3 regions of the Gracilibacillus sp. D59 genome follow, and region 1 is predicted to be linked to each of the others. Evidence: riboswitches for the same ligand, from Rfam matches in the RefSeq annotation. Region 1 holds a riboswitch; each other region holds the start of a gene.
What was found. Region 1 has a riboswitch for S-adenosylmethionine ahead of ACTWP4_RS21660 (SDR family NAD(P)-dependent oxidoreductase). Riboswitches for the same ligand answer to the same signal wherever they lie in the genome.
Positions count from the first base shown of each region.

Region 2: another riboswitch for S-adenosylmethionine. It lies ahead of ACTWP4_RS12365 (alpha-hydroxy-acid oxidizing protein); the one in region 1 lies ahead of ACTWP4_RS21660 (SDR family NAD(P)-dependent oxidoreductase).
Region 3: another riboswitch for S-adenosylmethionine. It lies ahead of sfnG (dimethylsulfone monooxygenase SfnG); the one in region 1 lies ahead of ACTWP4_RS21660 (SDR family NAD(P)-dependent oxidoreductase).

Region 1 is NZ_JBQQCK010000020.1:5,444-11,408, reverse strand. Features, by position in the region: gene ACTWP4_RS21675 (MFS transporter) at 276-1,484, opposite strand; gene ACTWP4_RS21670 (MerR family transcriptional regulator) at 1,582-2,415, shown strand; gene ACTWP4_RS21665 (Na+/H+ antiporter NhaC family protein) at 2,732-4,033, opposite strand; gene ACTWP4_RS21660 (SDR family NAD(P)-dependent oxidoreductase) at 4,055-4,819, opposite strand; SAM riboswitch class I at 5,033-5,133, opposite strand; gene ACTWP4_RS21655 (PadR family transcriptional regulator) at 5,430-5,792, shown strand; gene ACTWP4_RS21650 (HAAS signaling domain-containing protein) at 5,779-5,965, shown strand, end outside.
Region 2 is NZ_JBQQCK010000006.1:171,108-177,072, forward strand. Features, by position in the region: gene ACTWP4_RS12350 (sugar-binding transcriptional regulator) at 1-572, opposite strand, end outside; gene ACTWP4_RS12355 (glutaredoxin family protein) at 691-945, opposite strand; gene ACTWP4_RS12360 (L-lactate dehydrogenase) at 1,530-2,492, opposite strand; gene ACTWP4_RS12365 (alpha-hydroxy-acid oxidizing protein) at 2,617-3,534, opposite strand; SAM riboswitch class I at 3,612-3,719, opposite strand; gene acsA (acetate--CoA ligase) at 3,732-5,420, opposite strand; gene ACTWP4_RS12375 (ABC transporter ATP-binding protein) at 5,448-5,965, opposite strand, start outside.
Region 3 is NZ_JBQQCK010000004.1:124,766-130,730, forward strand. Features, by position in the region: gene metA (homoserine O-acetyltransferase MetA) at 1-194, opposite strand, end outside; gene ACTWP4_RS08960 (YpjP family protein) at 369-962, opposite strand; gene ACTWP4_RS08965 (NADPH-dependent FMN reductase) at 1,064-1,618, opposite strand; gene sfnG (dimethylsulfone monooxygenase SfnG) at 1,651-2,733, opposite strand; SAM riboswitch class I at 2,865-2,971, opposite strand; gene ACTWP4_RS08975 (MBL fold metallo-hydrolase) at 3,142-3,966, shown strand; gene ACTWP4_RS08980 (MDR family MFS transporter) at 4,381-5,784, opposite strand; gene ACTWP4_RS08985 (response regulator) at 5,882-5,965, opposite strand, start outside.

The sequences.
Region 1 (5,965 bases):
AGACTAATATAGCGAATATGCTTATAAAGTGAGACTTCCATTAGTGAACCTTCAGAGTGTTAGCGTCCGTTATCCCCCACTTAGAGCTTCTTTAATTTTCTCGAACCTTAAAGTGGGGGTTTTACGGACGATTAGCACCGTGATAAAAGGACAAAAATCTCCACATATTGTGGAGATTTTTTGAGCTTTAATCCTCCCTAGAACAACAGACTTTCTCGTGACAATCCTTTTTTTGTTAAATTATCTTCTACTCGAATGTTATGGTGAAATTATTGTTAATAAGCTCTGACAAAAGCCTTTCCTTTAAACCATACCCAGATAGCGATAGACATCCCCATCACTCCTGATACAAGAAGAATTAATTGGATGTTCATTCCTGCTGAAGCTAGCGCACTGACAACACCGTATGCAATTGGATCGAAACCATTCATTGCCAAGAATATAATACTCATTACCCTTCCCATTATCCGATTTTCTGTATTTTCCTGAGCCGCTGTAAAAAATGGCACAAACACAAAAGCAATCGAAAATCCTATTAGGAACAAAATGGCTGTCAGGAACATTAAATTAGTAGCAAAACTAAAAATAATTAATGATGTCAATGATGCAAAAAGACCCATCAAAGACGTAAATCCTTTGCGCTTCACTTTTATAATACTCATCATCAATGTCCCTATTACCATACCGCTTCCTAAACTGACTTCCATGAAACTTAAATTAATGGGTGTTCCGCCAAGAAGATCAACTAACAGCGGCATCGCAATTTGTAGTCCACCAAATATAAAGAAATTTAAAGTAATCAGCACAATGATCCCTGTCAGCAAAAATGTAGAAGATTTCATATAAGCTATACCTTCACGAAAATCTTCTAAAGTGCTTTGATTTCCTTCATGCTCAACTGGATCTTCCTTAATAAAAGGCGGGAACACGACAAGAGCAGATAGCAGAACCAAAACTGTTGCAACAAAGTAACTTGTCGCTATATCACTTGTTTCCATGATAACTCCCGCAAGAATCGGCCCAATAATAAAAGATATTTGATCAATACCTTGAAAATAAGCATTTGCTTGCTGTAATTGCGATTTTTCTACTACTTTTGGTATTAATGATGAGCTCGCCGGCCCGAAAAATGCATCTAGCATACCAAATACGCCTACCGTAACAAATAATAATGCTAGGGTCATAGAGTCACTTGCAACAAGCCAGTAAATACAAAACAAAACCAATGCCTGAAGCAAGTTAGTACCAAACATAATGGTAGTTTTTTTATATTTATCTGCCAACACTCCACCAAATGTGATTAAAATTAATCGTGGGACAGTTGCCGTAATTAAAGCAATTCCTAAGACACCTGCTGAATCAAGTACATTTATGATATACCAAGACGTGGTTGTCAAAAACATACTAAAGCCCACAATCGCAAAAATACCAGCAACTAACAATAACATATATGTTCGATTACGAAAGATTGATTGTTTCATCATTATTTCTCCTTCATCCTTAATTCCAACACGTAATTCGTTGTACTAGATCATCTTATGGTATATAGTAACTATATAGTCAAGAGTGGAGAGATAAAAAATGAAGGAAAAAAATATTAAATATTTCACAACTGGTGAATTTGCGAAGCTATGTAAAGTAAACAAACAGACACTTTTTTATTACGATCAAATCGGACTTTTATCACCTGTATACAAAAATGAAAAAGGCTACCGGTATTATTCCATTCGCCAATTAGAGTTATTCACGGTCATTAGTTTGCTAAAGGATCTTGGCATGTCCTTACCAGATATTCGACGATATGTTGAACATAAATCACCTGAAAAATTTCTATCCATCATGTACCAACAGAAGGAAAAAGTAGCGAAACAACGAATGGAGATTGAAATGAAGGAGAAGATGATTGATGCACAGATTGAATTAATGAATACTGCATCAAATCTTAACTTTGATCAAGTTAAAGTAGAACGATTACCAGAACAAACATTTTATTTAAGTAAAAATATCGAAAATATTACGGATGAAGAATTCTTTGGGGTGTTCTCAGACTTTCTAGATGAATTGTACAAATACCATCTTGATACAGGACATCCTATAGGTGGCTTAACAAAACGCGAACAAATGTTGAAAGGTGAATTCACGAATTACAGTTATTTATATATTAAGCAACCACATCCAACGAAGGATAATCCCTATTTTAAAACAGTGCAAGGTGACTTTTTAATTGGCTATCATGTAGGAGAAGATAAAAAAATACATCATACATATGAACGACTATTGTCAGAATTGGATCGGTTAAATTTAGATATGGGTAATTATGCATTAGAAGAATATATTTATGACACAGTGGTAAAAGACAGTGAGGAACAATACGTCACGAAAATTATGATTCATGTCAATCGGAAAGAAAAGTAAATAAGAAAAGCGCAGAGCGCCCGCCTAGAAACGTAGCGACTGGAGCTAATCAACTGAGATAAAGGAATCACTGAGAAAAGCGAACCGATGATGACTTTCACCCAAGGGTATAAGGGCGACTAAGCCTCTGGCTTCACCAATCGGCAAGTCTTCTTTATCGTAGGCGATTCGTGAAGTCGCCTAGTTTTTGGGCGCTCGGAGCTAGACATCCGCGCAAATTTTATGCTTTCTTTACTTATAAAAGAAAGCTAACAAAATCGAATATAGGATTTTGTTAGCTTTTTCTTACACAATATTAGTATAGCCTTACTTTTCCTTATGAAATTGTTTTACTTTTTATTCGAGGAAATCCAATCAAAATCGCTACAATGCCACAAATACCTAGTAATACCGGATAGAAGGAATATGGCATGATGCTTAATGGAGATATGGAAGCAAGACCGGCAACGGCAAGCATCTGGCCACCATATGGTACGATACCTTGCCATGACGCAGCAAAAACATCAAGGATACTGGCCGATTTCCTCGGATCGATTTGATATTTGCTGGCAATGTTTTTAGCTAACGGACCAGTCATAATGATCGAAATCGTGTTATTGGCAGTACTGATATCTGCGACGCTGACAAGTCCAGCAATACCAAATTCAGCACCTTTTTTCGATTTAATCCGACTTGTAACAAAATTCAAGAGATAATCGATCCCGCCATTGTGCTGAACAATGCCAATTATTCCACCAATAAATAAGGCAACAATCGCGATATCTTCCATGTTGATAATCCCTTGAGAAGCGGCCTGAATTAAACTTGTTCCCGTATAAGATCCGTCGATCAAACCAATCACACCAGCTAAAATGATTCCGCCGGTTAATACTATTAGCACATTCACTCCTAGGATCGCAACTATTAATACGATAATGTATGGTAATACTTTTACAATATTATATGAATAGTCCTCCAATGCATTGACATGGCTGCCTGATGTAATAATCCATAAAATGATGGCAGTAATGATCGCACCAGGAAGTACAATGAAAAAGTTCGTCTTAAACTTATCACTCATCGACGTATTTTGTGTTCGTGCAGAGGCAATCGTTGTATCAGAAATCATGGATAAATTATCACCAAACATAGCCCCACCAATAACTGTAGCCATCGCTAACGCCATTGGTATATCAGTTTGTTCTGCAATTCCAATACCAATGGGTGCAAGTGCTACTACAGTACCCATCGAAGTCCCCATCGTAATGGAGATAAAACACCCAATTATAAATAGCCCTACCATTAATAGATTTGCAGGAAGAAGTGAAAGACCCAAGTTTACTGTTGCATCAACAGCACCCATTCCCTTTGCAACTTCTGAGAAAGCTCCTGCCAGCACAAAAATAATAACCATTAAAATAATATTTTCATGCCCGACACCTTTCGTAAACACTTCTATTCTTTTTGATAATTTTTCTTTATGATTCATGGCAATAGCTACCGCCGAAGCGATGACAACTGCTACATTAATAGGCATATTGGAAAAATCTTGTGTAATAATTCCAGTACCGATAAATAATAAAACAAATATAAGTAATGGTAATAGCGCGAATGCATTACCCTTTGACTGTTGTGTCACTCTTAATCCCCCTAAATAAAATTAGTGCATGGTCATGCCGCCAGTAACATTAATGGCTTGACCTGTCATATAGTCAGAATATGTTGAAGCTAGAAATATAACGACATATGCGACATCTTCTGGTGTTCCAGTTCTGCCAAGTGGTACCTGTGAGAAATCCTCTTCCTTAATCGCTTCTTTATCCAGCCCTCTTAATTTTCCACCGATAACTCGTTCTCTCTGTTTCATACTTGTTTCCACAATTCCTGGACATACAGCATTGACATTAATCTGGTCTTGTGCAAGCTCCAATGCCATCACTTTGGTCAATCCAATCACTGCATGTTTTGAAGCAACATAACTCCCCATTAACCGATAACCATTTTTACCAGCTTGTGAAGCTATATTGATAATTTTGCCGCCATCACCTTGATTCCTCATCTTTTTCGCCACGGTCTGACTAGATAATTGGACACCTTTGGCATTTACCTCCATAGTCTTGTCCCAATCTTCTTCTTTGATGTCGACAAAATAATCCATCGTAGAAATTCCAGCATTATTTACTAATATATCAACTTTGCCAAAATATGATATTACCTGATCAACCATCTTTTCTACATCGTTTTTATCAGTAACATCTGCCTGAATAAATAGCAAATCGTCTTCATTTCTATGGTGACTCTTATGAATATCAACAACTGCAACTTTTGCTTTAGAGTATCGTAAAGCATCGGCAATAGATTTACCAATACCATTTGCACCACCTGTTACGATTGCAACTTTGCCTGTTAGATCCATAGTAAACATGGGCTAACCTCCTATATAAAGTGAGACTATGATCAGTGTGGTTTTGCCCCCCACAGATCATTAGCGAAACTTACCAGGGTGTTAACGTTTGTTATCCCTAAACTTATCCTTGTGTTACTTGAAGTGGAGGTCTTACATACGGTTAGCACCGTGATAAAAATAAAAAAGACCACTTCCAAAAAAGAAGAGGTCAGTAAAATTCTTTATTCGCTCTTCTTATCTATTAGCTAATCGCTACTGGAATTGGCACATTGCTTATTAGAGCTGTTGCCGAGGTTTCGTAGGGCCAGTCCCTCCACCTCTCTGGATAAGAATATTATTCAATTGTGAAATACTATTAATTTACAATTAGAAGACGATAAAGTCAAGTATTTTAATTGGAATTGTTATATTTGAAGAAGATTCTTATATGTTCACTTAATGAAAATTCTTAATTATACCCTTGATATTATGAGTGCACATGAAGAAAAGAATTCTTGCGCCTGTTAGCTTCATACTGTCAAAACACTAACTATGTTATAAATATAATCAAATATTTTGAGGTAAACAACAATATGCACTTTACAATAGTGTGCGTCATACACTATACTGAATGTAGGAGTTGATAAACATGAATGACGCTAAAGGATATATGGATAAATTAATGCAAGAATTGCGCCGTGGTACGATTACGATTGGTGTGCTGAGTCAATTATCAGAACCTCAATATGGATATTCACTTGTTACCAGACTCGAAGAAAAAGGAATTCATGTAGAACCTGGCACACTTTATCCACTATTAAGAAGATTAGAAAAACAAGGGCTACTTGAAAGTAAGTGGGACACAAATGAAGCAAGACCACGTAAATATTACTTATTAAGTGAAACCGGAAAAGAAGTATACGAACTGCTGATCGTTGAATGGCAACATATCGTACAGAGCATGAGTAATGTTATTGACATTAAAGGAGGAAAAAAAGATGGAGATGATTGATCGTTATATTTATGCTGTAACACAGAAGCTCCCACAATCACAACGGGAGGATATTGCAGAAGAACTCCACAGTTTAATTGAGGATATGTTGGATGAACGAGTCCAAAGCAAGAATATTACGGATGATGATGTGGAAGAAGTATTGATGGAGTTGGGAAACCCTAGACTTTTAG
Region 2 (5,965 bases), on a different contig from region 1:
GCACAAATGGTATTAGCTTGGTTTTCTACTTGTTCACCTAATCCGCCTCTTGCTGGAACAAATGTACAATTCGCAGCATGTTCTAAAGGCTTCATCTGGTTGGCAACTTCTGCCATCGATGTACCACCTGTAACTGCTATTGTTTGATTGGAAGTTAAAATGGAACTCAAAAATTGCACACACGCTTTCCCCATATCCTGTTTAACAGATGGTTGTGTGTCACTATTTCCCGATACGATAATTACATGCTCCAATTGTAATTTATCCTTAATTTGAGATTCTAAAACACGAAATTCGGAAATTTCATTCATAAATGACGATAACTTCTCGATAATCGTGTCCCCTTCATCTGTAACTCGCATTCCTTTCGAAGTCACCATAATAAATCCATGCTTGTTTAAAAATTCAACTTCACTGCGAACTACTCGTTCTTTTAAATTGATATTTTCAGATAAGCTACGGCGTCCGATTGGCTGCATCATTTGTATGTATTGAAGTATTTTGTATCTTTTCTGCATGGTATCGAGTAAATCCGGGTACAATTTTTCTTGAATATCTAATAAATCTTTCAATCGGAAACGCTCCTTTATAATTCACCGGGGGAATTTTGTCCCTCCTAGTCGCATTCCGTCCCACTCAGAACAAAAAAAATAACTTCCATAATTATTGTATCAAATGGTCTAACATCTCTCAACTATTTTCTGAATTATTTTTCTTTTTCAGATAGTTTTCGACCTTTTCCATGTCGACTATTTCAGTGTCAACTATGATGTCATCGTGTTTGATGACTGGGATCATGAGATGATAAGCTTCTAACAGTTCATCATCATTATAAATATTAATTTCTTCGATTTCAAATAAATAGTCTTGTTGCAGCATTTCCAGTGTTACTTTCGCTTGATCACAGAGACTACAATTTTCTTTTCCGTATAGTTTTAATTTCATCATTCCCACCCCTTGACTTGATTAGAAATCCTGATCTGTCTAATTCGACATAGATACAAACAGTATACTAATGAAAACTCTCTTTGGTGTAGCTTCCTTCCTTTCTTCTGAAGTTGAGTGTTAATTCTTCGCTGCGAAAAAACACCCCCTTTCCGGGGGCACGGCTTCAGCTAACTTGGTAAAGAATACCACTTTATCAAGTGGATCTTCAGCTCGCGCTATTCCTCCAGGAGTGTCGCATTTTTCCGCAACTTAGAATGGCTATCTGATCAAGCGAGAAGATATCCATGGTAGTATATTCATATGTATTCATCTTTCAATAATCAGAAAATCACTACTAGCGTAGGCAACATACGTAGACTCCTGCGGGAACAGTGACCAAAGTGAGACCCCATAGCGAACGGTCTTGGTGAGCGAGGAGGCTCACGGGGTCACCCGCGGAAAGCGAAGTATGTTGCCGGAGCATTTCCTAACACTTATTACTGAGAAGATGGTAGAAAGCAAATCCACGATAGTTCCGTCGTAATTTATGTTATTTCCGCACAATTTTAAACTTTCTGATTTTATCAGGAAACTATGTGTGATTACTTTATTGCTTTCATTCCTGTGTCGATCATTTCTTGGATGACCTCGGCGGATTGGTGTAGTTGTTGGGTTTCTTTTTCGGATAGGTCTAATTCTATTACTTCACGGATGCCGTTTTCGTTTAGCAGTGCCGGCACACCGATGTAGAGATTATTTAATCCGTATTGCCCCTCTAATTTAGCAGAAACCGTTAAAATGGCATTTTCATTGTTTAAGATTGCTTTTGTTAACCGGACTAATCCTAGACCAATACCGTAATAGGTTGCTCCTTTTCGTTCAATAATATGATATGCCGCATCTCGTACATTCTCAAATATCTCGATCATGTCTTTATTTTGATAAAAATTATCGATACCTGTATATTGGCCTAATGGTACTCCACCAATTTGCACATGACTCCATACTGGCAATTCTGAGTCACCGTGTTCACCTATGATATAAGCGTGTACATTACGTGCATCGACTTCCAAATGTTTTCCTAATAAATATCGGAATCGCGCTGTATCTAAAATTGTTCCAGAACCAATTACGCGTTCCTTCGGTAAACCTGAAATTTCCCTTGTCAGATGTGTTAAAATGTCAACCGGATTAGTGGCCACGACGAAAATCCCCTGAAAGTCAACATCCATGACTTTATCGACAATTCCTTTAAAAATTTTAGCATTCTTGGTAACAAGGTCTAACCTCGTTTCTCCTGGTTTTTGGTTCGCACCTGCTGTTATGACAACTAGATCTGCATTATGACACTCTTCATATCCACCCGCTTTAATACGCATTGGATTGCCAAACGCCATACCATGATTTAAATCGCGAGCTTCTCCATCTGCTTTTGCCTCATCCAAGTCAATCAGAACAAGTTCATTAACAACACCTTGATTTAACAACGCATAAGCATAACTAGTACCAACAAATCCTGTTCCAATAATGACTACTTTTCTTAATTTCGTCTTATGAATTGTCATAACAACCACTCCTTCCAACATTAGAAAAACTTAAATCCTTAAATTCAGCTACGCTAAATAAAAAACGGGATATAGTTATACTATATCCCATTTAAGATACTATGAAAATATATATATCTGACAATCATGTGAACAATTGAGCAATGATATCTTCTGCACCTAAAACACCTGAAGTCGATAATCCGTAAATATAACTTTTTCGAATCGAAATAGCATCAGCACCTCGTTGTAAATAATGATTTAAATCGTCTTTAGTTTCCACTTCTGTCTCAACAACAACAATTAACCTTTCACTAGCTATAATATCGATCTTTTCCAATAAATCGAGATTGGACTTGTTAATATTAGACAGGATAATACCATCAACTTGCTGCTCCAAACTTGAACGAACATCATCCAGTGACAAGTCTCCGTAAATAAAGATCGGTAAGGTTGTAAATTGTTTGATATATTGAATATCATCCCAAGAAATGTGACGCTTTTGATATTCTTGAGCAACTCGTTCAGACAAAGGAATTTTACTATGATAATTTTTTTTAGCAAAAATCGGATCCACTACAAAGTTTGTAGTTCCTTTTACTAATTGATCTGCTTTTTGATGAATCTCATCATTTGAGATGGATAAAATAATAGCCTGATATCCTGCTAATTCGGCACGTTGGATAAAATGCTTCGTAAGTTCCAAATCTTGAAAAATATGAGCTTGAAACCAAAGCTCACTATCTGGTACAGCATCACTTACTTCTTCAATGCTGTAGGACGAATGACTGCTAACGATAAAGGGTACACCTTGTTTACTAGCTGCTTTTGCGGTTGCTAATTCACCGTCTTCATGAAAATAGGTCTGTGCACCAACCGCACCTAATAACAGTGGAGAGATATTCAATTTAGTCGATGACTTGCTATTGAGAATAAACGATGTAGAATTTGCCTTTTGAGATGTTACTTGATCTAAATATAATTTTGCTGCTTTTGATAATTGTTTTTCTGCTGCTTCCTCTAAATTTTCTACGACACTTCTTTTCACTTTTGCTTTTACCATTTTATAAGCCTCCTAATAATTTAGGGAAACAAAAAAGCCCCTCTTGATAAACAAGAGAGACTGCAACTATTATCTCCCTCTTATTTTTCAAACTAACGTTTGCAGGATTTAGCACCTTTTAAGCATAACTCGCTTAAGGTTGCCGGGTTTCTTCGGGCCAGTCCCTCCACCACTCTTCATAAGAGTATCTATATGTTTTAATTTTTAACTTTATTATTTCTTTCGATTTCTAATGCTTTTAATTGTCTTCTTAAAATTTTTCCACTAATTTTTGTTTTCGGTAATTCATCCATTACTTCTATCTCTCTAGGAGCAGCATGTGCTGATAGATTTTTTCTAACATATAATCGAATCTCTTCTAATAATTCATCTGATTGTTCATATCCAGCTCTTAATGTAATAAAAGCTTTAACTAATTCACCACGTAATTCATCAGGTTTACCTATTACACCAGCTTCTTCTACTGCCGGATGTTCAATTAACTTACTTTCTACTTCAAACGGACCAATACGCTCACCTGCAGAATTAATCATGTCATCATTTCGGCCTTGGAAGAAGACATATCCTTCATCATCCTGTAACGCTAAGTCACCAGAGATATACCATCCCTCGTACTGGAAATAAGATTTGAACTTATCCTTATTTCCCCATATTTCTTTCATTAGTCCTGGCCACGGTGTACGAACCGCTAGTTGACCAACTTCACCACGAGGTAATTCATTACCTTCTTCATCTAAAATACCAACCTGTACGCCAGGAAAAGCTCTTCCCATCGAACCTGGTTTTATTTTCTCGGCAGGAAGATTCACGATTAAATGTCCACCAGTTTCTGTCATCCACCATGTATCATGTATGCGGACATTTAAGCTGTTCCATGCCCATTGGATGACTTCAGGGTTTAATGGTTCTCCTACACTTAGTACATGGCGAACAGATGATAGATCATATTGTTTGTATAGATCACCTTTTGACAGGAGCATACGGAAAGCTGTCGGTGCACTATACCAAATCGTTACCCCTAGTTCTTCAATTAAAGAATACCAATTCTCGGCACTGAATCGTCCACCTTGTATCACTACTGTTGCTCTGTTCAGTAGTGGAGCAAACAAGCCATATACACTTCCTGTTACCCAGCCTGGATGTGACGTACACCAGTAAACATCATCATCTTTTATATCCAGTACCCACTTACCAGTGACGATATGATGTTGAGCAGCACGGTGGGCATGCAATACACCTTTTGGTTTACCTGTAGAACCACTTGTATAGTGAATTATTAAGCCATCTTCCCAGTCCACCCATTCCACAAATTCATCACCGTCAACCGGTTGTAATGGTTCTTTCTCAATATCCTCTACAAAAAGGATAGTTTCTAATGATGGAATATCGTCCTTTGGAACACGTTTAACTAATTGTTGATCAGTAATTAGTAATGTGCCATCACAATCATTAATTCGATCTCTGACTGCTTCCTCCATAAATGCTTCAAATAAAGGACCAGCGATCGCACCTACTTTTATGACAGCTAATATAGCAATATAGCATTCTGGCGTTTTAGGTAGAAAAACAAATACACGATCTCCTTTTTTTACACCATGTTCCTTTAAAATGCGAGCGTAATGATCGGTTTGATCTTTTACTTCTTTAAACGTATAAGATCGCTTTTCATCCTCATTAATGTAGTGAAGGGCTATTTTATCACCATATCCCTCCTCCACATGACGATCAATCGTTTCGTATGCTGCATTAATCTTTCCTGTATTGGCAGCAGATAATAATGCCTTTGCATCTGACCAATCAAAATTTTCACGAATTTTATCATAGTTGTTAAGGTTATATTCACCTTCGATTTTTTCTATATGTGTTGTTGTGGTTGGTTGTGTCATTTGATTATCCCCCTTGAAGGCCGATTGCTATTTGTTTAAGTCTAAAGATTCCAAGATTTCTGACTTTAGATGTGCTAATTCTTCGCTTCCCCGATCTCTCGGTCTATCCTGAGTTATAGTAATTTCTCTGTCTACTTCCCCCGGCTGTCCTTTTAAAATAACAACACGGTCACATAGATAGGTTGCTTCATCAATATCGTGTGTTACTAATACGATAGTAGATTGATATTTTTTCCAGACATCTAATAATAGGTCTTGTAATTGCATTTTAGTAAAAGCATCTAGTGCACTGAACGGTTCATCCAAAAGGAGAATTTCTGGTGATGTTACCAGTGCTCGCGCAATTGCTACACGCTGAGCCATACCGCCAGATAATTCACGAGGGTATAGCCCTTCTTTTCCCCTTAACCCTACACTTTCTAAATAATCAATAGCTTTATTTTCCTTTTCTTTACGGCTACCTGTCAATCCGAACGTCACATTATCTAACACATTTAACCATGGAAGCAATCTCGGTTCTTGAAAAATAAAACCAGTTGTATCGT
Region 3 (5,965 bases), on a different contig from region 1:
ATTTGCAATGGGCTGTTCCCCAATAAACGTAATAAGTGTGTTTCAGTTTGTTGCTTCAATGGCATTAAATTTAATATTAATATTTTAAGAGGCCGAATGTCTTGTTTAAATGCCCGACTTTCATCCATAACAAAAATATTTTCTTCTTGTAACTTATTCTTAGCTGGTAATAAATCCGGCACTTTGATAGGCATTTTCTGTGACTCCTTTTTAATTATAATTCACTTAAATACAAAAAATTCACGATAAGACTTATTTTACCTATATTTCGACTTAAAATAAAGGGAAATGTTTTAAAATTCTGACATATTATATTTCTGCTATTATGGTAAAAAAGGATGCCTTTTAAACTTAAGGCATCCTAACTATTACGACATCCATTTTGGTGGTGTATCTTTCCCCCAATAAACTTCTCCTATTGAAATATGTTCTTCAAATTGATCGTCTTGTAAATGATAGTGGAATTGAAAATAATAACCGTCTTGCGGTCTTTTTAACCGATTTACATGAAACTTAGCAACATCTTCTTTTTCTTTTGCATTGTATAAATTAAAAATACGCTCACCGTATCCGGCAGAAGGCTTTTCGGCAACCATTAAGTATTGGCTTTCCTCTTCACCAATTTTTTCATACAATCCATCTAATACCATTTCAAGATTCGGTAAGACTACTTGATTTACATCATTATTCACTTTTGCCGAAATTTTTGTGCCTAATTTTGCTTGCACTTGCTCTTTAGCAAGATTGTTTAATTCTTGCAGATAAAGTTGACTAGAGTCTTCAAGAACGAGGTTTTTTTCTGTTATTGAATCTTCTATTTCAGCTTTTGGCCGGTCTTCACTTGGCTCTATGTCCTTTTTACCTACACCTACATCAGCGTCAATATAGATCGGCGGAACATATAAACCAAGTGTTAAGATTGTCACTAATAAAACGGTTAATTTTTTCATCCACATTTTCATCTCGATCGAACTCCCTCACATCGACTTACTAAAATTTTATCACGTTTTACTAATTTGTCCATACATGTAAAGGGCTTTTTCATTTTTTACATAAATTTTACTTATGTCTGTGCTAAACTTTGTCGTGGAATTTCTGGCTCTTCGGCACCAATCACTTCACTGTTAAGAGATTTACTTAATGTTACGACCGAATCACCTAGTTCATGTAACCGCTGTTTAATACCTTCATCGGCAAGCTGTTTATTCTTAAAATGATCGTTGTGTGCATATACATTACCAGGCAATGTATATGCTTTAAAATAACCGGCTAACGGTTTTAATTGATGTTCAATTGCCAAAAAATGATGATACGTCCCACCAGTTGCGATAAATGCCAGCACCTTCCCTCGCAACGCTGTGTTGGGAATAAGGTCAAATACATTTTTTAATGCACCTGGGATAGATCCTCGATAAATGGGAGTACCTACTATTAGCGCATCTGCTTCAACTATGTCATTAATTATTTTTTTCGAATCACCCTCGTATTCAGAGGGATCGCGACCATCACAAAAATCTAGCTGGTATTCCTTCAAATTTATCAAATTCACTTCTACATGATCATGATGACAACGAATATGGTCAACAGCTTCTTTCACTGTCAGTAACGTTTTAGACAACGGTGTCAAGCTCCCTGCAATGGCAGCTATTTTCATGAAAAGACACCAGCTTCCTTCAATTCTTTTTCTTTTTGTTTCACTAAAGGAATCACTTCTTCACCAAAACGTCTTAGATCTTCTTCATAGTGGAAGTGTCCTGTCAACACCAAGTCGACACCGATTTTCTTTAGTTCAATAATCCGATCCGACACTTGTTCTGGTGTACCGATCAGACCCGTTTTAAAACCATCATTATATTGGACAAGATCTTCTTTTGTTGAATTGGCCCACATACCTTCTTTTTGTTTCGTCGATTGTCCTGCTTCTTTTACTGCTTGTCGGAAGCCTTCCACTGCATCGTCATCTTTATGTGAAATGATATCACGTAATAATTGGACAGCTTCTTCTTCTGTATCTCGTACAATGGCAAAACCGTTCACAGCGAATTTTACTTCTCTTCCTTCTTTTTCCGCTAACTCTTTTACTATGTTAATTTGCTTTTCAAAACCTTCTAATGTATTCCCATTCATGAAATAGAAATCAGATACGCGGGATGCCATTTCTTTAGCTGCTTGTGAATTCCCGCCTTGGAAGATTGGAACATTAGCTTCTGGCTTTGGCTTCATCGGTGCATCATGAATGGAGTAATAATCCCCACTAAAGTTTGCCGGTTCTTCAGTAAACATAGCACGTAATACACGTATAAATTCTTCCGAACGCTCATAACGCTTATCATGATCGATCCACTCTTCACCATAGGCAGTAAATTCATCCTTCAGCCATCCACTTACAACATTTACAGCAGCACGTCCTTTTGTTACATGATCCAGTGTGGACAACATCTTAGCGTAAACTGCAGGGTGCCAAAGTCCAGGTAACACGGCAGCAATTAATTTTAAATTCTTCGTTACAGCTCCTAAAGCGGTCGCTAATGTTATTGCTTCTAGTTGTTTGTCCGCTCCATAACTAGCAAAAAAACGCGTTTGTAACAACGCATAATCAAATCCAACTTCTTCAGCAATTTGTGCATAACGTTTGTTCGCTTCAAAGCTCCAATCTGTTTTTTGTGGTAACTTTGATACTACTAAACCTCCACTAACGTTTGGTACCCAATAGGCAAATAATAAATCACTCATCTTTGCATGCTCCTCACTTTTTTTATTTTTTAAATACTTAACTACATTAAAAAAATCCTTCTCTTAAAGATAGAGAAGGATTCTACTATTGATTGCATCACGTGAATCTTAAAAACAATCGGCGTCGAATCTTCTCATCTTTGAATCAAAATTTGATCCTCTGAAATTGGCACCGGGCACATCTGTGCTGGTTGCCGAGGCTTCTTAGGGTCAGTCCCTCCACCTCTCTGGATAAGAAAATCTTGCGGTTTATTAAATTGTAAGTGAATTACTTGAATTTGTTACAACATCATATCATACAACTTCAAAAACGACAAGTAATTTTTTAAATTTTTCGACAATAGTATAATTCAGCACTTTTCACACCAAAATAAAGATAGCTTATGCTCAAATAAGGTGGGACAAACAATGGATCAAGAACATATCGATAAGTGGAAAGAACTTGAACATGATTTCGATCATGCAATACCAGAAGAGGTACTTCCAGATATAGCTTATTACCGAACTTTTATTGTTAATGTCGTCATGATCGGTGCACCTAATGAAGATTGGGTTTTAATAGATACTGGCACTCGAAAATATCATGATAGGATTCTTCATGCTTGTGAACATCGTTATGGCACCAAACCACCACAAGCAATTTTATTAACACACGGGCACTTTGACCATATTGGTGCTGCGAAGAAATTGGCTGAATACTGGCAGGTACCGATTTATATCCATGAAAATGAGATTGACTATGTCACAGGAAAACAAGAATATCCTCCAGGTGATCCAACCGTTGGCGGGGGAATGATCTCTTTATTATCGACGATCTTTCCGACTAAACCAGAACACTTAGAAGGACTTGTTTCTTCCTTGCCTACCGATGGCTCTATTCCTTTTCTAAAAGATTGGAAATACATTGAAACATTTGGACATACACCCGGACATATCAGTTTGTTTCGTGAGAAGGATAAATTATTAATTGCAGGTGATGCAATTTCAACAGATAAACCAGAGTCATCATGGGCTGTGTTTTTCCCTATTCAGCATGTTTACGGTCCACCTGCCTATTTTACACAAGATTGGCATGGGGCAGAGGAATCTGTTAAAAAATTGGCTGATTTAGATCCTGATATCATCATCGCTGGGCACGGTCTGCCAATGGAAGGCGAGACAATGAAAAAAGAACTGAGAAAACTAGCGGATAACTTTATCGAACAAGCTATTCCTAAACATAAGCGCCACTGATAGGTAATTATCTCATAAAGTCACTCGGTTTATATCGGGTGGCTTTATTGGATTTGTTGTTTAACTTAGTTTATTCAACAAATCTTCGTTCTCCTTGTTGGTTTTGTCGATTATCCTCGTTTATTCAACAAACCTTTGCTTACCCTTCTTAGATTTGTCGTTTATCTCGATTTATTCAACAAATCTTCGCTCTCCCTTTTTGGATTTTTCGTTTATCCTCGTTTATTCAACAAATCCTTGCTCTCTCTTTTTGGATTTGTCGTTTATCCTCGTTTATTCAACAAATCTTTGCTTACCCTTCTTAGATTTGTCGTTTATCTCGATTTATTCAACAAATCTTCGCTCTTCCTTTTTGGATTTGTCGTTTATTGACTCTGCACTAAGTTCTTAAAAAAAAGAGATTAGCCACTAAAACTAATCTCCTTCTTCCTCGTCGTATGGTTTCCTGTTTTTAATAAAAAAGGATAAAAATAACCCTATTAAGGTGATAATCGAAAGTACTAAAAAAGCTGTATTTGCGCCTGTTATCCCTGGATACGGTTTACCACTTTGTTCGGCAATTGACTCTGCCTGTGTTAGTACCGTTACGATGATTGCAGTTCCGACAGAGGCGGATACGTTACGCAATGTGTTATCCATTGCTGCACCGTGCGCAATAAGTTTTTTCGGCAATTGATTTAAACCAGCAGTCGCTGCCGGCATCATTACCATCGAAATACCTAACATTCTGATCGCAAATACGATCGTCAAATAAGTAATGGATGTTTTATCATCTAAAATCGAAAACAAGAAGGAGCCAATTGTCATCAACGAGAAGCCTACAATTGCGAGCCATCTTGCACCAATTTTATCAAATATACGTCCTGTTATCGGAGACATAAAACCGGTGATTATCGCCCCTGGTAAAATAACTAGCCCCGATTGGACAGCCGAGAACTCCCTTGATTCCTGCATATACAATGGAACGAGAGTTTCTACCGCGATCAAGCCCATAAAAGCAATCATACCAAGTGTTACCGTTAATGGGAAAATCGAATAAGTAAAGACACGAAATTCTAACATTGGGTGTTCCAATTTCAACTGTCTTAAAATAAACCAAACAAGTGAAATAACTCCTACAATTAGTACAACAATAGTTATCGGAGAACCCCAGCCATTATTCCCTGCACTTGTAAAACCATATAGTAAGCCACCAAAACCAAAAGATGATAAGATAATCGATGGAATGTCCAGCTTCGGTTTAGATATCTCGGTTACATTTTTCATAACAAAATAAGCGATGACGATATCAATAAGGGCAATAGGCAAAATAATATAGAATAAAACACGCCATGAAAACTGGTCAGTAATCCACCCAGATAATGATGGACCAATTGCCGGAGCAAAAGAAATAACCAAACCTACTAATCCCATAATGGATCCTCGTTTATTAACAGGGAATATCATGAGAAATACGGTTTGCATCAATGGTAGCATAACTCCAGCACCAGCTGACTGAATGACACGTCCAGCTAATAACATGGCAAAATTAGGAGCTAACGCTGCAACTAATGTTCCAAAGGCAAATACGCTCATAGCTGTAATAAATAATTGCCTTGTTGTAAACCGATCTATTAAAAAGGCACTGATTGGAATCATAATACCATTAACTAGCATAAAAATGGTCGTTAACCATTGTGCCGAGTTAGCAGTAATCCCCATTTCATTCATAATTGGAGGAATTGCTGTAATCATTAACGTTTGATTAAGTATAGCGATAAAAGCACCAGCTAATAACAAAGCAACGATAGTTCCTCGCTTTTGAACGGATGTAGTCACTCTCTCACTCCTTTATTCACAGAATATTTCTAGTCACGAAGGATATTGTATTCCCTTTTACAAAAAAAAGCAAAAAATAGAAACTGAAAAACAGCCTCTATTTTAACCATCCTTTTTCATTCACTTTAGCAATCGCTTCAATACGATTATTTACCTCTAATTTATCTAGAATAACCGATAT